3 regions of the Glutamicibacter sp. V16R2B1 genome follow, and region 3 is predicted to be linked to each of the others. Evidence: riboswitches for the same ligand, from Rfam matches in the RefSeq annotation. Region 3 holds a riboswitch; each other region holds the start of a gene.

Region 1 (6,467 bases), on a different contig from region 3:
CGCGGTGGGCGGTGGCGCCGCGGCCGAAGGTCCTGGACACCTCCTGCACGTCGATCGCGATGTCTGCGTGCGCGACCGGTTGGGGCCGCTGCCGGCTGCCGGTGGCCTGGGCCAGCAGCGCCCGGGTGTAGGGTTCGGTGCTTTCGGTGATCAGCGAGCGCACGCTGCGGTCCTCCAGGATCCGCCCCGAATTCATCACCAGCACCCGGTCGGCGATGTCCGTGGCGACCGCCAGGTCGTGGGTCACGAACAGGACCGTGGTGCCCTTTTGCCGGGCCAGGGAGACGAAGACCTCCAGCACGGTGCGCTGCACCGTGACGTCCAGGGCGCTGGTCGGCTCATCGGCGATCAGCAGCTGCGGGTCCAGCGCGAAGGCGATCGCGATCAGCACCCGCTGCTTCAGTCCGCCGGACAGCTCGTGCGGGTACTGGCCCAGCCGGTATTCCGGGCGGTCAACGCCCACGCTTGCCAGCAGTTCGACGGCCCGGGACCGCCATTGGGCCTTGGGCACCGAACGCTGCGGGTGCAGCCGGAACACCTCGATCAGCTGGGAGCCGATGGTCTTCACCGGGTCCAGGCTGGAGCCCGGATCCTGGGGCACCAGCCCGATACCGGCCCCGCGGATGGCCCGCCAGCGGCGCACATCCAGGTTCGTCACCTCGGTGCCGCCAAAGCGGATGGACCCCTCGACGCGGGTGCCGGCCGGCAGCAGCCCGATCAGCGCCTTGGTCAGGGTCGACTTGCCGGACCCGGATTCCCCGACAACGGCGAGGATCTGCCCCGAGGGGATGTGCAGGTCCAGCCCGTTGGCGGCCACCGTCCCGCCGGGGTAGCGTACCGTGAGGTCCTCGATGCGCACCACCGGTGCGGCGGGGGTGTTCTTGGCGTTCATTTCCATGTCCACTGTCCTTGTCCTAGAAGCGGAAGGCGCGGTTGATGCTGCGCCCCAGGGCGGCGGTGAGCATGACGGCCGTGACGATCACCAGGCCCGGCAGGGTGGTCAGCCACCAGGCCACCGACAGGTACTGGCGTCCCTCGGAAATCAGCAGCCCCCATTCGGGGGTGGGCGGCGGGGCGCCGAAGCCCAGGAAGCCCAGTCCCGAGATGGCCAGGATCGCCGCCCCCAAATCCACGGCGAGCAGGGCCAGCACCGGTCCGATCACGTGCGGCAGGATGTGCCGGCGCAGCACCGTGAAGTAGCCGCCGCCGCTCATCAGTGCCGCCTGCACGAAGTCGTGGGAGCGCACCCGCAGCACCTCGGTGCGCACCAGCCGGGCGAACGCGGCGATCGAGGCGATCCCCACCCCCAGGCCCAGGGACAGCGGCCCGGGCTCGGTGGCGGTGACCAGGATCAGCGCGATCAGGAACGCGGGCACCGCCAGCAGCACGTCCACCAGGCGCATGGCCACGGCGTCCGCCGCCCTTCCGGTGGTGCCGGCCAGCAGGCCCAGCACGCTGCCGAGCACCGAACCGATCAGGCAGGCCAGTCCCGCGGTCATCAGGGTTTGCCCGGTGCCGTGCACCACCCGGGAGTATACGTCGCGGCCCAGGTGGTCGGTGCCAAAGGGGTGGGCGGGGCTGGGGGCGCTCAGCTTCTGCGCCGGGATCCCGGTGATCGGGTCCGCTGCGCTGAACGCGCCGGGCACCAGCGCCCAGGCCAGCAGCAGGCCCAGCGGCAGCAGCATCCACCAGCGTCCCAGCCAGCGGCGCACCGGGCGGCCCGGTGCTGGCGCCGCGGTGGTTGGTGCCGGCTCCGGAACCGGCAGCCCGGCCGGGGTGGTGTTCTGTTCGGTCAGTACGCTCATGATCCCTTGTCCCTTCAGGCAGCCAGGGCCCGTGCCGAGCCGGCGTGGGCGGTAATGATTCGTGGGTCCAGCTGCGGGTGGATGAGGTCCACCAGCAGGTTCACCACGGTGAAGGTGGCGGCGGTGAGCAGCACCAGAGCCTGCACCAGGGGAATGTCCTGGACGGTGACCGCCTGCAGCACCAGCTGCCCCAGTCCGGCGCGGGCGAACACGGTCTCGGTGATCACCGAGCCGGCCAGCAGGGTGCCGATGGTGATCCCGGCAATCGACAGCGCGGCCGGGGCGGCGTTCTTCAGCGTGTGGCGGTAGAAGATCCAGGACTCCCCGGCCCCCTTGGCGCGCAGCACGTCCACGAACGGCTGGGCCGAGACCTGCTGAACGCTCTTGAGCAGCACCTGGGCGATCGGTGCGCTCAGGTGCAGGGCCAGCACCATGATCGGCACCAGCAGCGACAGCGCCGAACCGTCCGGGAACAGGGACATCACCCCCAGCTGCACTGCCAGCAGCTGCAGCAGCACCAGGCCCAGCCAGAACACCGGGATTGAAATGAACAGCGGCGGCAGGTTCAACAGCGCCCGGCGCAGCCGCTCACCACGGGCCAGGGTGGCCGCGGCCACCAGGGCCACCGCCAGCAGGACGGCCAGCACGAAGGCGCTGCCGGCCAGGACCAGGGTGGATCCGATGACCTCCCCGATCCGGGCGGCCACCGGCGCCCCGGAGGACAGCGAGTAGCCCAGGTCCCCGCGCAGCAGCGCGCCCAGCTGCCCCAGGTATTGGGTGATCAGCGGTTGGTCATAGCCGTAGTGGGCCTTCAGCTGTGCGATGGTGGCCGGGTCCGCGGCGGCGTCGGTGGACAGGAAGATGGTCACCGGGTCATTCGGCAGGGCCTGCACCGCCAGGAAAACCGCGGTGTAGGCCAGCCAGATGACCAGCAGGGCCTGGCCAACGCGCTTGGCAATGTATCCGCCCATGCTTCCCTCCCCTACTTGCCGCTCTTCCAGGCGCCCTGGAAGATCGGGGCGGTGCCGGAGGTGAAGTCGACGTGGGTGCCCGAATGCGCGCCGTAGACCTGGACCTCATCCCACAGCACCAGGGTCAGGGCCTTGTCCAGCACCAGGGCACGCTGTTCCTCACCGATCAGCTTCAGGTGCTCCTGCTCGGTGGTGGCCGCCTGTTCCCGGGTGAACAGTTCGTTCAACTCTTCGTCCGCGTTCAGCGTCTGGGTGTTGTTCGCCGGCCCGAAGACCGGCCCCAGCCCGCCGTAGGCGAACTGCCGGGTGCCGAAGAATTCGACCTTGTCATCGACCAGGGCACTGGTCAGGAACGTGTTGTCCGCTGCCCGGTTCACCAGTTTGACCCCGATCTCGCGCCACTGCTGCTCAATAAGTTCGAAGGCCGGCTTGATGACCACCGAGTTGTTCGAGGAGGCGACGGTGACCTCCAGCTTCTTCCCGTCCTTCTGCCGGATCCCGTCCGGTCCCGGAACCCAGCCGGCCTCATCCAGCAGCTCCTTGGACCGCGCCGGGTCGTAGGCCAATTCCGCGGAGAAGTCCACGAAGCCCGGGGCCTTGTGGTTCAGAATCGATGCGGAAATCACATAGCTGTCCGAAAGCACGGTGTCCTTCAGCGCCTGGCGGTCGATGCCCACCTGCAGCGCCTGGCGGACCTTGGCGTCGGCCAGCTGCCCGGAGCCAATGCGCACCGAGGCGTTGTTGGTGGTCAAATCCACGCCCTGCGCGGCGAACACCTGGCCGCCGCCGGATTTCAGCACCTGCTCATCCACCGGCTGCAATCCCCGAACCAGGTCCACCTGCCCGGACTGGGCGGCTCCGGCACGGTGTGCAACCTCCGGCAGGTACTTGATGACCAGCTCATCCAGGTAGGGAGCCCCCGGGTTCTGGGCACCCTGCGGAGCCCAGGCGTAGTCGTCGCGGGCGCTGAACACCACTTCCTCATCGGGCTTTTCCGAGGCGAAGACGAACGGTCCGGAACCCACGATCTTGGAGATCGCCGACTGCCCGGCGTTGTCCAGCTTCAGCGTTTCGGGGGCCACCAGCCCGGCGGTCACCGAGGAGGTGGCGCGCAGGAAGTTGGCGTCCGGACGCTTCAGGGTGACCTGGACCTTGTTCCCGTCCAGCACCTTGGAGGACTTGTACGCCGAGAAATCCACGTTCGGCTGGATCTGCGCATCCTTGATGCCCAGTCCCAGCGCGTCCAGGTTCGCCTTGACGGCCTTGGCATCCAGTGCGGTGCCGTTGGAAAACGTCACCCCGTCACGAATGGTGAACGTGTACTGGGTCTTGGTCTCGTTGGAGGTGAAGTCACTGGCGATCCACCCCACCAGCTTGCCCTGCTCGGCGTCAAAATAGGTCAGCCGGTCCAGCACCGAGTTCAGCACGTTGGCCTTCTCGTAGAACCGGGCCGCCTGGGTCTGCCAGTTGTCGATGGGGGTGACCTCGGCGTAGGTCAGGGTTCCACCCTGCACCGGGTCGCCGGCTGGCTGTGCCGACTCGGTGTTCGGGCTTGCCGCGCCGCTGCCGCCGCATGCGGTCAACGACAGCCCCAGGGCCGCAAGCAGTGCGGTGGCTTTCAGCGCCAAACGTGGTGGCCGCATAATCCGTGTTCCTCTCGGTTTAGCCCGAGGAGCACGCTGAATTCAGGTCCCTCCCGCGAAGGGAGGCAAAACAGGCAGACATCCGCCCGTGTGCGGGGACCGTTGCGAAATCTAGCAATCTCCATCGGTCCTGGCCTTAGCACCGCTCCCCGTCGGGGTGGTTGCTGCGACGTCAACGAGCCAGGTCTCTCAGTCGCTCTGGATGGTGTTGTTCCGGTGGGTGTTCCGGGTGATTTCAGTGTGCGGCGGGGACATTCATGTGACCAACCATGACGAAACATCGACGTCACATCGCCACCGAGGAGGCGACAAAGGCTCGGCAGCACCGTAACAATGGGGTCACACGCGCCGGTAAGTCATTGTGTGAAGGCGAAAACCGCAGATCCTTGACAATTCCTCCGGCAGGGTGGCGCCGGTGCCACCGCGCCCGCTGTAGTGGGTGGCGCGGGTTTTACACGCCTCCGCGGACCGGGGGCAGTACCGTGCAGCAGCCGCAGGGCCGGGCCGGCTTGGCCTTGTCCCGCAGTTGGAGCCCTGTGAAACCCTGTGCAGATTCCTCATCCACGAGCCGGCAGATCCACCGGCGCGGAAAAACCGCTGGGGGCTACGCCCTGCCGGGGCCCATAGGCCAGGCGACAACGAAACGCTCAAGCACGACCCGGAAACCCGGCTGCGACGTCAGGGTCGGATCCCATTGGTGTCCAGCAGCCCGCTGGGTGCGACGCCAGTACTTCTCATGCTCGCGGCGCCAGCTGGCCAACGAGCGGTCATCCTCCCCTTCGGCAAAGGCGAAATCGGCGTCCACGTGGTCAAAGGCCGCCAAGGTGACCTCGGTGGTCTGCAGGATGAGACGCGCCGTACCGGTGGAATCGCAGGCTAGCCAATAGGCGCCTGCCTCCGGCAACGGTTCACCGCTTGCCGTGTACTCGTTCTCCAGGCTCGAGGTTGCGCGCTTATCCCCGTCGGAAACTGCGCGCAGCAACGCATCGGCCAATGCGGGACTGTCCCCGAAGTAGTCAACGACAGGCAACACCTCGGGTCGCAGGACCCCGCCCCCTGCCCAAAGCACATAGTCGCCCCACAATTGTCTTGCCCGCGCGAGGTCGACCGGCGGGAGCCGGGAGGCCGAGGAATCCATGGCCCCAAGCCTAGTGCTTTCCGCCATGGGCCGGCGCTGCACAGGGGCCTTTCATTGCCTCTGCCCGGAACCAAGGTTGCGCGCAAAAATCGGCGGGAAAGGCATATGGTGCTTCGTGCGCAGAAACCGCTGGCTCCTCTCCGAAGGACTGCCCCGCCCCGGAGGCACTGCGCCGAAAGCCGGTTCCTCAGGGCAACCACAACTTTTGGAATGTGATGCGTCTCACTTCCATTGGATGTGGTGCACTTCGCCTAGCTTGAGGGGGTCAGAACCCATCAACCCCCAAGGAGCGGGTAGCTGTGCACCCACGATCACTTCGCGCCCCAGCCTGCGCGATCAGCCTGGCGTTGGGCTTGACCGCGCTCAGTCTGGCGCCGGCCCAGGCGGAACCACGCCAAACCGAGAAGCAAGCCACCGCCACCGGTTACGGTGGCGCCGTGGCCACCGTCGACCCGGAGGCCTCTTCCGCGGCGATTTCCGTGTTGCGCCGCGGCGGCAACGCCGTGGACGCGGCGGTGGCCGCCGCCGCGACACTGGGAGTCGCCGAACCCTACAGCGCTGGCATTGGCGGCGGAGGCTACTTCATGTACTACGACGCCGACACCCGGAAGATCAGCACGCTGGACGGTCGGGAAACCGCCCCGGCCGCCATGCCCCACGACGCCTTCATTGATCCGCAGACCGGCAGCCCCTACCCCTTCACCCCGGAGCTGGTGACCAGCGGGGTGTCCGTGGGCGTGCCCGGCACGCTGGCCACCTGGGATGAGGCACTTGACCGCTGGGGAACGATGAGCCTGGGAAAGGCCCTGCAGCCGGCCATCAAGACGGCCACGCGCGGCTTCGTCGTGGATGAGACGTTCCGCGAGCAAACCCTGGATAACAAGGAGCGGTTCGAGGCCTTCGAGTCCAC
Region 2 (6,467 bases), on a different contig from region 3:
CCGGCCACCACGGTGGTGCCCTGCAGCTGGCCAAGGAATTCGGGCTGCGGGGCCACCCCGCGCACCAGGTCCACCTGCACCGCGTCCACCCCGGCCCGGGCCAGTACCCCCAGGCCCTCACCGGGGCGGGTGAGCTGCCCGGCGGTGCCGTACCCGGTGGTGACCAGCAGCGCCGGGCGCGGGCCGGAGGACAGCTGGCGGTACACGCGTTCGGCCAGGCCGCCGGGCACCGCGTGCCGGGCACCGGCCTCGGTGACCAGGGCCGGCTCATCGAGCTGCACCCAGCCCACCCCGGCGGCGGCCAGCTCGGCCAGCAGCTGGGCGTAGACCTCGACGAGCTCATCGATCCGGTGCAGCGGCGTGAACCCGGAGCGGGCGGCGCCCTCCTCGGCCTTGGCCAGCAGCAGGAAGCTGATCGGGCCGACCAGGGTGGGGCGGATGGTGTGCCCGGCCCGGGCGTGGGCGGTGAAGTTCTCCAGCAGCCCGGCGGGGTTGGCGCGCAGGGTGGTGCGCTCGCCGAGCTCCGGGACCAGGTAGTGGTAGTTGGTGTCGAACCACTTGGTCATTTCCAGTGGGGCGCGCTGCGCGTCACCGCGGGCCAGCGTGAAGGCGTCGGCGGTGCTCAGCGGGGCGCTGAGCACCTCGGCGAAGCGGGAGGGCACCGCCCCGAGCGCCACCAGCGTGTCCAGCACCTGGTCGTAGTAGGCGTGGTCCCCGGGCAGGGAGCCGTTCGCCGGGTCAAGCCCCAGCTGCACCAGGCGTTCCAGGTTCTGCTGCTGCACGGCAAAGGCCCGCTCGTGCAGCTGCTGCTCGGTCAGGGTGCCGGCCCAGTGCGCCTCCAGCGCCTTTTTCAGTTCGCGGCGCCGGCCGATGCGCGGGTAGCCGAGGATGCTGGCCTGCGGGAAGTGCTGCTTGCTCATGGTGTTCTCCTAGTTTTCTGCCGGGCCGGGGTGCCCGGCCGGGTCGTTGGGCAATTCGGTGGTTCGTCGGTGGAAGCGGGCGCCTAGGCCCCGCTGTGGGCGGCCCAGGATTGGGCCAAGGTGCTGCGGGCGCCGGGCAGCTGCAGCTGCTCGATCACGTCCAGGCTGCCGCGGTGGTCGTTGAACGTGTACAGGTGCAGCCCCGGGGCCCCGTCATCGAACGCCGCCCGGGCCAGGTCCACCGCCCAGCGCACCCCGATGCGGTGGCGTTCGGCGTCGCTGGTCGCGCTTTGCAGCGCGTGGGCCAGGATCGGGTCCGGCTGCACCCCGGTCAGCGCCGCCAGCCGGTTTAGCCGGCGCAGCGAATTGAGCGGGATGATGCCGGGGATGATCGGGATGCACACCCCGGCGCGGCGGGCCGCGGCGAGCAGCCCCCGGTAGTCCTCGGGCTGGAAGTAGACCTGGGTGATCGCATAGTCCGCCCCGGAGCGCTGCTTGCCCAGCAGCACCTCGATGTCGTGCTCGAAGCTCGGGGACTCGGGGTGGCGGTGCGGGTAGGCGGCCACCCCCACCCCCAGCCGGCCCCCGGCCAGGGAGGCGGCGTGTTCGTCCTCCACCTGGCGGATCAGCTCGATCAGGTAGCGGGCGAACGGGAATTCACCGCGCCAGCCCTGCGGGTCCTGCGGCAGGTCACCGCGCAGCGCCAGCACCCCGCGCACCCCCAGGGCGATGAAGTGGCGGATCAGCACGCGCAGCGACTGCGCCGACTCCCCCACACAGGTCAAGTGCGCCAGCGGGCGCAGCTTGGTCTGGGTGACGAGGTGTTCGATCAGCGCCAGGGACTGGGCGCGGCGGGCCGGGGTGCCCGAATAGGTGACCGAGACGTAGTCCGGGCTGGTGTCGGCCAGCTGCTCGATGCTGTGGTAGACCGACTCGGCCACCTCGCGGTTCACCGGCGGGTAGAGCTCGTAGGACAGGGACGGTGGGGCCACCGAACCGGGCATGTGTTCCTCCTCGTGTCAGCGACGAGGCAGTGCACCGTGACCCGCACCCTGGGGTGCGGCCGGCAGCGGCCGGGCCCGGCGCGGCGGCCGGGGCGGATCGGACGGTACTGCTCCATCGTTTCTGGCATTAGCACCTTTCGGTTTCCCGGTGGTTGCTGCGGCGTCGTCGAGCCAGATCTCTTAGCCGCTCTTGATGGGTTGTTGGTGATTCCATCGTTCGCCAGGGCCCGGCGGCGGCGCAAGCACGCCGGGCCGCGCCGCGTCATCCGCCGTCCCACCCCGTCATGTGACGCGTGAACGTTAAGATGACGCGATTCTTACGCCCGCAGTGTGACGCGTGGGCGGTGACCGGTTTTCCCCGGGTTGCCGGGGGCGCACCGGGGGGCAGGGCCGCTGAAGTGTTGCGCCGGGCGGCTTTGTGTGACGCGGTGATGACGCGCCGTGCGGCCCGTGCCAAAGCCCGGCCGATCACCTACACTCCGGGAAAGGATGAAAGTCTTCGGCCACTGGGTGCGCCGGCAGGGGCCGCGGGCGCAGGGGCCGAACCGGTGCCAAGGAGCCGCAATGTACACCGCAATCCGCCTGTCCTTGACCGTGGTGCTGTGCCTGGTCGCCTCGCTGGTGTTGCCGATGCTGTATTCGCGCCTCCTGCAGCCGCTGCGCCAGCAGGTGCAGTACGGCGGCACGGTCAGCGGCCTGCTGGTGCTGACCGGGGCCTGCCTACTGGTCTACAGGCTGCTGCTGGCAGTGCAGGGCCGGGTGCTGGAGGAGTTGCCCCGGCGCTGGCCGGCCGCCGGGCTGGTGGTGCTCACCGCCGCCGGCTGTGTGCTCTTGAGCTGGTACGGGCAGCTGAGCTGGTTTTTCGGGACCCAGTCCTTCCTGGCCGCGCTGGTGTACATCGGGTTCACCCTCGGTGCGCTGCTGCTGCGCCGCCCGGCCCGCCCGCTGGATCGGCGGGCCGGGGCATGACCCCGCACGCTTCCCGGACCGCGGCCGGTGCATCATCTAGGCTGGTGACTACGATGAATGCCAGGCAGAAGACCCACCTAAGCGGCGGGCGCGAGCGCGCCATCAGCGAAGCTGCACGCCCCGATGAGGACGAGTTCCGTGTGGACATTGAGCGGATCCGCTTCTCCCCCTACTTTTCCCGGCTCTCCGCGGTCACCCAGGTGATCCCGCAGGCCGGGGCCGGCACCGTGGTGCACAACCGACTGACCCATTCGCTGAAGGTGTCGGCCGTGGCCCGCTCGATCGCGATCGGGCTGCGCAACTCGGATCCGCGCACCCAACAGCTGGTGGAGGAGCTGGGCGGCTGCGACCCGGTGGTGGTGCAGGCCGCGGCCGCCGCCCACGACCTGGGCCACCCGCCGTTTGGGCACCTGGGTGAGCAGGAGCTGGACCGGGTGGCGCGGCAGAGCCTGGGGCTGCCCGACGGGTTTGAGGGCAACGCCCAGACCTTTCGCATCCTCACCGCCCTGGACAGCTGCGACGCCACCGCCCGCGGGCTGAACCTGACCCGGGCGGTGCGCGCCGGGGTGCTGAAGTACCCGTGGTCGCGCAACGAATGGCTGAACCAGCCGCTGCGCTCCCCGCAGGACCTGCCGCGCGGGGCCGGGAACCATTCGGGGGCCGGGGCGGCGAAGTTCTCCTGCTATGACATCGAGATCGCCGAGATGCACGATGTGCTCTCCGTGTTCCCGCGCATCGCCACCCACCAGCAGACCCTGGAATGCTCGGTCATGGACATCGCCGACGACATCGCCTATGCCGTGCACGACCTGGATGACTTCTACCGGGCCGGGGTGCTGCAGTACACCACGGTCTCCGCCGAGCTGCGGGCCTGGCTGAACCATTCGCGCTCCCTGGCCGAAATCCCCGAAGGGGAACTGGACATGCGCCGCCCGGGTCACGCGCTGGAGCGCACCTGGCGCCGGCTGCTGGCCAAGGACCCGTGGGTCGCCTGCCCGGAGGCGTTCCGCGACTCGGTGGAACGGGTGGAACACGACCTGGTGGAGGGGCTGCTGGCGGTGCCGTACAACGGCGGGCTGGAGGCGGACCGGGCGGTCACCGGCTTCACCCGGCGCTGGATTGACCGGCTGCAGGCCTCGATCGCGGTGGAACGCACCCCGGTGGTCCGCAGCGGCCACGTCCGGCTCGCGGACGCTGCCTGGCATGATGTGGTGGTGCTCAAGTTCGTGCACTCGCGCTTCGTGCTGGACCGCTCGGATTTGGCGGTCTACCAGCGCGGGCAGACCCGGATCATCTCCTCGCTGGCCGAGGGGTTCAAAGCCTGGCTGAATGACCCGGACGACGCCTCCCGCGCCCCGCGCCGGCTGCTGGATTCGGTGGAGGCCGCCACCGAGGAGTACCGCCAGCTGCGGGCCATGGAGCCCCAGCGCTTTGGGCCGGCCGGGGACGGAGAGGTCCAGCGCCTGGGCCAGGCCCGGGCGATCGTGGACTATATCGCCTCCTTCACCGACGCGCAGGCGGTGTCGGTCAACGCGCTGCTGACCGGAACCTCGGAAGGGATCTGGGAAGTGGGCCGCGGACTCTAGCACCCGGCCCGGTCGCTGCCGAACGCGCCCAACCTTCAGGCAGCCCCTGTCGGTCACATTGCCTGCGGGGATTGGCGCGGCGGCAGGGCTTGTGCCAAGAATGGTCTGGGGTTGGGTCCAAGCCAGGCCCCTGACTTCTACGACGGGATGAACCTTGGTGTTGCGTGTTCTTGTTCCCTCCAACGAGTTGGCCCGCCGCCTGGATCTGCCCGGGGTCGAGCCGATCGTGTGGCATTTGAACGACACTGCCGCGGATGCCCCGCCCGCGCAGGTGCTGGTGACCGAGCGGCCCCGCAACCCGCAGCACCGTGCCAGGGTCTCGCGCATTCCGGGACTGGAGCATGTGCACCTGATGTCGATCGGCTACGAGTGGGTGCTGGAGCACCTGCCCGCCGGGGTGGGACTGAGCAACTCGCGCGGGGCCATCGAGGACGCGACCGCCGAGCACTGCCTGGCCCTGGTCCTGGCCGCGCTGCGTGGGGTGGACACCGCCGTGCACCGCCAGCGTGAACAGCGCTGGGAACCCACCTGGGGCGGCAGCCTGCACGGGGCCCGGGTGCTGTTGCTGGGCTACGGCGGGGTGGGCCAGGAAATCGAGCGACGGCTGCTGCCCTTCAAACCAGCACAACTGCTGCCGGTGGCCCGCACGGCGCGCACCCTGCCCGATGGCACGATTGTCCACGGCGTCGATGAGCTGGATTCGCTGTTGCCGCACGCCGAAGTGGTGATCGTGGCGCTGCCGCACACCGATGACACCCAGCGGCTGGTCAACCAGGGGTTCCTGGCCCGGATGCGTGACGGGGCGCTGTTGGTGAACATCGGCCGCGGCGCCGTGGTGGACACCCCCGCCCTGTTGGCCGAGCTGGAGGCCGGGCGGTTGCGCGCGGCCCTGGATGTCACCGACCCCGAGCCCTTGCCGGCCGGCCACCGGTTGTGGCAGGCCCCGGGCTGCCTGATCACCGCGCACGTGGGCGGGAACACCCACCGGGTGATGGAGCTGGTCTACGACCTGGCGCTCACCCAGGTCCAGGCGCTGGCGGCCGGGACCGAAGCACGAAACATGATCCGCGCCGCGGCCGCCAGCCCCCAGGGCCGGATCCGCTAGTCCAGCGCGATCGGCCCGTATTCCTCCAGGAAGTGGATCGGGCCCGGGTTCGCCGCAAAGCTGTCCCCGCCGAAGTGGCGCATCACCCCGTGCACGGCATTCAGCCCGGTGGTCACCGCACCCTCGGCCCAGCCCGCGGTCCAGGAGATGTCATCGCCGGCCAGGAAGATCCCGCGCTGCGATTCAGGCAGCCCCCGCTGGTCGAAGTGGGTGTACAGCCGCTGCTGGTAGCGGTAGTGGCCCGGTAGGTTGGCCTTGAACGCACCCATGAAGTTCGGGTCCGCCTCCCAGGAGACGGTGATCGGGGTGCCCACGATGTGGCTGCGGATGTCCAGGCCCGGGTAGATCTGCTCCAGGGAGTGCAGCATCAGCTCGGTGCGGCGCTCGGCATCCAGGGACAGCCACTTCAACGCGTCATCGTTCCAGGTGTAGGACAGCAGGATCACCGCCGGCTTGCCCGGGCCGTTGTCCAGCAGGTAGGTGGCCCGGTTCAACCGGTCGGTGAGGGTCATGGACATCAGGTCCTGGCCCGTCTTGGGGTCCTTGTCCTTCCAGAACGCCCGGTCCACCATCACGAAGGTCTTGGAGGACTGCATGTAGTGGCTGCGTTCGATCGCGGTCCACATCTTCGGTTCGAAGAGGGACTCCTCCACGTGGATGCCGGTGGACAGCAGCCAGGACTGGGTGGTGGAGACCACCGCATCGAATTCCTGGGTCCGCCCGTGCTTCTCGGTGACCGCGATGCGCTGCCCGTGCGGGCCGTGGCCCTGCCCGCGCACGATCCGGGAGACCGCACCGCGCGGTGCCCCGTGGTGCAGCGAGGACAGGCTGGTGCCGGCCGGCCAGTGCACCAGGTCCTGGGGCGCGTGGTTCCACAGGGCGT
Region 3 (6,467 bases):
AGGGTCTTCAAGTCCGATCTTGATGTTTTGGCTCAGCACCAATTCCAGGGAAGTTGCGATGCCCATCGTGGCCAAGGTGGCCAGTAGCGGTCGCAATCCCAGGAGCACACACACTCCATTTACGGAACCAATGATTAGCGCCACGGTTATACCGCCAGCCACTGCGACGATAGCCGAGTGTCCGTGCGCACTGAGTAGCGCTGTCGTCATTCCCGCAAGACCAGCGACGGCACCGTTGGATAAGTCGATGCCCCCGTTGAGCACGTCATCACCACCGTTGATGATGACCACGGCCAACCCCACCCCGGCGATGCCTGTAACTGCTGCTTGGCTCAGGATTGTGGCGAGGTTCTGTCCGCTTAGAAAATATGGGGACCCCAGAACAAAAACCAGCAGGACGGCGCCCAGTGCCGCGTAGCCGAACCATCTGCGCAAGGCAATGGTCGACAGACGCTCTGAGCGTCCACTTTCTGACGAAGTTTTCTGAAGTGTCTGAATGCTCATGCGTTTACCTGCTCCTGTGAGTCGAGAGAGGTGTCCCCGGCGGAGGCCAGGCGAAGCACTTGATCCGTTGTTGTCGACGCACCGGGCAGCTGCCCGAGGAGCTGCCCCCGGTAGAGCACCGCGATACGGTCGGCGATACCTACCAGTTCCTCTAGATCAACGGTGACAACCAGTACGGCAGCGCCCTGATCGACGAGTTCATTGATTTGGCGATAGATCTCTGCACGGCTTCCGACGTCAACCCCTGCAGTGGGCTGGTCCAAGACCAGGACGCGGGCTCCGTGAGCTAGCCACTTTCCAAGAACAACCTTCTGCTGGTTGCCTCCGGAGAGCTGGGAAGCCACGGCTTCGGGGTCCGCCGGCCGGACGTCCAGCTTGTGGATCAACGTTCTAGCCTGCTCGCGCTCGCGGGACAGCGCAGTGAATCCCAGCCGTCGCCCCAAGGATTTGAGGCTCGCTGCGGCTATGTTTTCTCGGACTGTGTTGCGTATGAAGATCCCGTCATCCCGGCGGTCAGCTGGAACGTAGCCGCCGCCACGGGAAACAAAATCAGCCATGGACCGGATTCGCTGACCCCACAGGCAGATGGTGCCGTGGGCCTTCGTCCTGCTCGTAGCGGCATCAGCCAGGGATTCAATCCCAGAACCGACAAGACCTGTCACACCGACGATTTCACCAGGGTGCACTTCCAAGTTGATGTTGCTGAGCTGGCCTGGAATCCCAACATTTTTCAGAACCAATGCAGGTTCTTCCGAGAGCCAGCGACGAGGTTGGCGCCCCGACTCGAACTCGGAAACGGCGGAACCAACCATCAGCTGCACGACGTCGTCTATGGTGTCACCGGCGTTGAAGCAGGCATCGCCAGCATTCTGACCATTACGCAACACGGTGATTCGATCAGTGATTTCGCGCAGTTCCTGCAAATAGTGCGAGATGAAGATGATTCCCACACCCGTCTCACGCAAGTGCGCAATGGTACCGAATAACTGGCGCACTTCCTCCGCTGCCAAAGGCGCCGTGGGCTCGTCCAGTATCAAGATCCTCGGCCCGGTGAGGACGGCTCGGGTGATCTGTATCAGCTGCTGTTGAGAGACACTCAGCTCCTCGATAAACGCGGCCCCATCAATCTTTTGACCCGTGCAACGCAGAATGTCGGCGGTGGCGCGCTGTTGTTCTTCGCGAACTCGTCGCCAGCTGCTTCCCAAGACCTCCGAGCCTAGGTATAGCTGTTCGGCGACGGTGAGCCGTCCGGCCTGGTGCCGGTCCTGATGAATAACCCGGATACCCCTCGCTTCGGCATCCGCCGGACGAGTAATGGAAACCGGCTCTCCATCCAGCTGGATGCTGCCGGAGTCCAGGGTGTAGAGGCCCGTGAGGATCTTGATCAAGGTAGATTTTCCGGCACCATTTTCCCCAACCAGTCCCAAGACTTCACCGCTGCGAAGGCTCAGCGACACCCGGTCGAGAACGGTCACGGCTCCAAAGGACTTGGTGATTCCCCGCATTTCTAGAAGGAGGTCAGATCCCGAGCTCATTGCGCACCTGTTCCACGTTGTCCTTGGTGACGAACACCGGATCCACATAACTCGTCTTGGGGACCTCGCTGGTTTGGCCGGCAAGGTACTTCGCGACGTTCACCGCCGATTGGGCAGCCATCTGAGCCGTGGGTTGAGCAACGGTGAAGCGATATGAGCTTTCCGGATTGGCGATCAGGTCCAGGGCACCAGGCTCGGCATCTACTCCGTACAGTCCGATGTCGGCGTCTTTCGAGGTATCCACCGCGTGGGCAGCCCCTATCAGGGGCATGTCCCAGCACGACCAAACCGCATCGATCTCGCCCTCCGGCAATCGGCGTAGCTGGTCCTGAACCTGTTTCTTGGCATCCTCGATCGTTCCCTCATATTTGTCCTGCAGTTCAGGGTCAATGATCTGAATCTCTGGATATTCCTGCAGCACGAGCTTGAGGCTTTCGTAACGGATCCGGCATGGAGTCACTCCGGGAAAGCCGTTGAATGCGAGAATCCGCCCCTGCCCGTCGATGTCTTCAGCAAGAGTGCGCGCCAAGGTCGTGCCGATGTTCCAGTTATCACTGGTGACGTTGTTCTTCGAGTACTCACTTTGAAAATCCACGGTGAACAGGTCGATTCCTGCCTCATCCACCTTCGCCAGGGCAGGAGTCAGCGTTTGCGCGTCACCTAGGATCACCACGATCGCATCCGGCGATTGAGCGATGAGGTTCTCGATGTCGGCAACGTGTTTGTCGTCCTTGGCTTCCGCCTGCGTCGCAATCACCTCGCCGCCCAGCTCCCCGATCTTGGCCTGTAGTTCTTCGTACACAGTTCGGCTGAAGTCGTGAACAATATCCTTGGCTGCGATACCCACCGTTTTGCCTTCCAGGGAAGGCGCATCAGCCACCTCTGCCTGCGCAACGGGCTTGATGTCCTCCTTGGCGATCGGAGCACTCGCTGGCCTAACGGGCTCCTTGAGGGAGCACGCGGAGAGCAAGGTAGTCGCAGCCAACCCGATGCCTACGATCTGGGCCATGGTTTTCACGGAGCGCGTCACGGAAATCCTCTCTTTTGGTCGTACTTGTTGCCGAGGAATTCCGGGACGCACCGCACTGCGCACAGGTCATCCCAGTTCCATCGAACCTGGCAGTAGCACTATCCGCGTACAGCGGACTTGCTGCGGCGTCGACGAGCCAGGTCTCTCGGCCGCTCTGGATGGTGTTCTTCGATTCCACCACTTCGGTTTGGCGGGCCGTAAGCCTCTCCTTCACCGACGGACTCAGAAGGAAATGAGTCGTAGCAAAACGCTGAAACACCGGATTTCATGACACTGGGACGGATCAATATGACCGCACAATTCGTCATATGACGCGCCACCCATGGACATCTATGAGTTTTCAAAGCGAGCTTGGTACTTTCTGCGCTCGCGATTGCGTAGGAGTACTCCGCCATCCCCAGCTTCAAAGTCCCTTGGAGGGGTTGGGTGCTGGTGCTTGCGTGGCTACGGTCAGGGCATCGACATGTGGCGGGCCCGAGCAACCCAATCCTTCAGGAGGGATCATGACCTCGACATGGCAGCGCACCAGCGCGCAGATCAACACCGATGACTTCGAATCCGATGGACGCTACGATGTGGTGGTGGTGGGGGCCGGGCTGACCGGACTGACCACGGCGGTGCTGCTCAGCCGGGCGCGGCTGCAGGTGGCGGTGATCGAGGCGCAGACGGTGGGCGCCGGAACCACCGGGCACAGCACCGCCAAGCTGAGCCTGCTGCAGGGCGGCACGCTGCAGCAGATCCGCCGCCGCCAGTCGATTCCGGCGCTGCGGGCCTATGTGGAGGCGAACCGGGAGGGGCAGTCCTGGCTGCTGCGCTATCTGGAGGAGAACTCGGTGCAGGTGGAGCACCAGGACGCGTACACCTTCGCACTGCGCCGCGCATCGCTGCCCCGGCTGCGGGCCGAGGCGGCGGCCAGCGGTGAGGCCGGGGTGATGGTGGAGGAACTGCCCGGTGGCCAGGTGCCGCTGCCGTTCGAGGTGGCCGGGGCGCTGCGCCTGCCCGAACAGGCGCAGCTGGATCCGATGCGGGTGCTGGGCCTGCTGGCCGAGGAACTGCGCAGCCGCGGCGGGAAGATCTTTGAGCACACCCGGATGCTCAAGGCCGGGCAGGGGGCGCCGATCCGGGTGCAGACCCCCACCGGGAACCTGTATGCGGATCAGTTGGTGCTGGCCACCGGCACCCCGGTGCTGGACCGGGGCGGGCACTTCGCCCGGCTGGAGCCGAACCGCTCCTACGCCCTGGCCTACCGGGTGCGGGACGGGGCACAGGCCCCCGAGGGCATGTTCCTGGCCATCGACTCGGCCGGGTACTCCATCCGCACCGCCCGGGACATGACCGGCCCGCTGCTGCTGGTCGGTGGCCACGGCCACCGGGTGGGCCGCGGGGACCCGGCCGCAGCGGAACGCGAGCTGGACCGGTGGGCGCGCGACCAGCTGCCGGTCACCGAACGCACCGACAGCTGGTCCGCGCAGGACTACCGGGCGGCCGGGGCGCTGCCGATCGTGGGCACCATGCCCGGCAGCGGCGGGCAGATCCATGTGGCCACCGGGTTCAACAAGTGGGGCATGACCAATGCGGTGGCCGCCGCCCTGCGCCTGTCCTCCGACATCCTGGGCGGGAACCTGCCCTGGGCCCGGCAGCTGAGCTCCGGCAACCGCTCCCCCGGTGCGTGGCTGGATGCGGCCAGCATGAACGCCACCGTGGCCCGGCTGCTGCTCACCGACTGGGCGCGCATGCTTGCGGCCCCCACCAACCCGCAGCAGACCCGGGACCGCCCCGGCGTGCACCGCCAGGGGCGCCAGGTGGTGGCCGAGAACCCGCAGGACCCGGATGCCTGCCGGCTTTCCGGGGTCTGCACCCACCTGGGCGGGATCCTGCAGTGGAATGCCGCGCAGAACACCTGGGACTGCCCGCTGCACGGGTCGCGGTTCAGCGCCCAGGGCCGGCGGCTGGAGGGTCCGGCCACCCGTGACCTGAAACGGCTGTAGCGCCCGCCCCCGCCGGTGCGCTACCCGGCGCCGACCGGGGCGCCGGCGGGGGAAGCCTGCGGCTCCAGGCCGCGCAGCCGCTTCATCTGCGGGTCGTAGACGGGGTCCTGGGTGATCGTGGCGTTGATCCGCCGGCCGAAGTACTCCACCTGCACCTGCTGCCCGAACGTGAGCTCGGCCGGCAGCCAGGCCAGCGCGATGGGCCGTCCCACGGTGTGCGCGAACCCGGCACTGGTGACATAGCCGACCGCGCGCCCCTGATGGAACACCGGCTCCTTGCCCAGCACCACATCCCCGGCGTTCTCGATCAGCAGGCAGCGCAGGCTGCGGGTGGGCGGTGCCTCGCGCAGCCGCTGCACCGCGGCCTTGCCCACGAAGTCCTGCTCCTTCTTGGCGCTGACCGCGAATCCGAGCCCGGCCTCAAACGGGTTGTGCTCGGTGCTCATGTCAACGCCCCAGGAGCGGTAGCCCTTTTCCAGGCGCAGGGAGGCGAACGCGGCCCGCCCGGCGGCGATGATGCCGTGCCGCTGCCCGGCCTGCCACAGCACGTCCCACAGGCGCTGGCCGTTCTCCGCGCTGGTGTAGATCTCCCAGCCCAGCTCCCCCACATAGGACAGGCGCAGCGCGGTGACCGGCACCCCGCCCAGGTGGGCGGCGCGGGCCCGGAAGTAGCGCAGCCCCTCATTGGAGAAGTCATCGTCGCTGACCAGCTCGATGACCTCCCGGGCCAGCGGACCCCACAACCCGATGCAGCAGGTGCCGCCGGTGATGTCCCGCACCTGCACCCAGCCGCCGGGCACCAGGGCCTCGTTCTGCCGGCGGGCCTCCACCTGAAAGTAGGCGGTGTCAATGTTCCCGTTGATCCCCACCTGGAAGGTGTGCTGTCCCAACCGGGCGACGGTGATGTCGCTGCGGATCCCGCCGGCCTCATCCAGCAGCAGTGTGTAGGTCACCGCCCCGACGCTCTTGGCCATGTTCCCGGTGCTCAGCCGCTGCAGCAGGGCCAGTGCCCCGGGCCCGGAAACCTCCAGGCGCTTGAGTGGGGTCATGTCGTACATGGCCACCGCGGTGCGGGTCTTGTACGCCTCCACCGCGGCCAGCGGGGAATGGTGCAGCGCGGACCAGGTATCCCGGATCGGCGGGCGCCAGTCCCAGGGCAGCTCATCGAGGTGGCGGGCGTTGGACTCGTACCAGTAGGGGCGCTCCCACCCGCCGCCTTCCATGAAGTGGGCGCCCAGTTCCCGCTGCCGGGCATGGAACGGGCTGACCCGCAGGTTGCGGGCGCCCAGCCGGGGCTCCAGGGGGTGGCGCACATCGTAGATTTCCACGAAGTTCTGCTGGGCGGTCTGCCGAACGAAGCTGGGCGCCAGTTCAACCTCCTCGAAGCGGTTGACGTCGCAGTCGGACAGG

The links. Region 3 has a riboswitch for S-adenosylmethionine ahead of FDN03_RS09360 (substrate-binding domain-containing protein). Riboswitches for the same ligand answer to the same signal wherever they lie in the genome.
Region 1: it holds a riboswitch for S-adenosylmethionine, as region 3 does, so the genes downstream of both, FDN03_RS04440 (ABC transporter substrate-binding protein) here and FDN03_RS09360 (substrate-binding domain-containing protein) in region 3, are expected to answer to the same signal.
Region 2: it holds a riboswitch for S-adenosylmethionine, as region 3 does, so the genes downstream of both, FDN03_RS01765 (methylenetetrahydrofolate reductase) here and FDN03_RS09360 (substrate-binding domain-containing protein) in region 3, are expected to answer to the same signal.

What each region holds. Positions count from the first base shown of each region.
Region 1 covers NZ_VATX01000007.1:62,011-68,477, forward strand. Annotated here, with positions in the region: gene FDN03_RS04425 (ABC transporter ATP-binding protein) at 1-898, opposite strand, end outside; gene FDN03_RS04430 (ABC transporter permease) at 915-1,805, opposite strand; gene FDN03_RS04435 (ABC transporter permease) at 1,820-2,776, opposite strand; gene FDN03_RS04440 (ABC transporter substrate-binding protein) at 2,788-4,419, opposite strand; SAM riboswitch class I at 4,538-4,628, opposite strand; gene FDN03_RS04445 (ASCH domain-containing protein) at 5,024-5,488, opposite strand; gene ggt (gamma-glutamyltransferase) at 5,857-6,467, shown strand, end outside.
Region 2 covers NZ_VATX01000004.1:50,693-57,159, reverse strand. Annotated here, with positions in the region: gene metE (5-methyltetrahydropteroyltriglutamate--homocysteine S-methyltransferase) at 1-920, opposite strand, end outside; gene FDN03_RS01765 (methylenetetrahydrofolate reductase) at 1,004-1,924, opposite strand; SAM riboswitch class I at 2,034-2,124, opposite strand; gene FDN03_RS01760 (hypothetical protein) at 2,489-2,893, shown strand; gene dgt (dGTP triphosphohydrolase) at 2,947-4,479, shown strand; gene FDN03_RS01750 (2-hydroxyacid dehydrogenase) at 4,637-5,584, shown strand; gene FDN03_RS01745 (NAD(P)/FAD-dependent oxidoreductase) at 5,581-6,467, opposite strand, start outside.
Region 3 covers NZ_VATX01000013.1:66,354-72,820, reverse strand. Annotated here, with positions in the region: gene FDN03_RS09370 (ABC transporter permease) at 1-504, opposite strand, end outside; gene FDN03_RS09365 (sugar ABC transporter ATP-binding protein) at 501-2,039, opposite strand; gene FDN03_RS09360 (substrate-binding domain-containing protein) at 2,023-3,069, opposite strand; SAM riboswitch class I at 3,144-3,234, opposite strand; gene FDN03_RS09355 (FAD-dependent oxidoreductase) at 3,573-5,057, shown strand; gene FDN03_RS09350 (FAD-dependent oxidoreductase) at 5,078-6,467, opposite strand, start outside.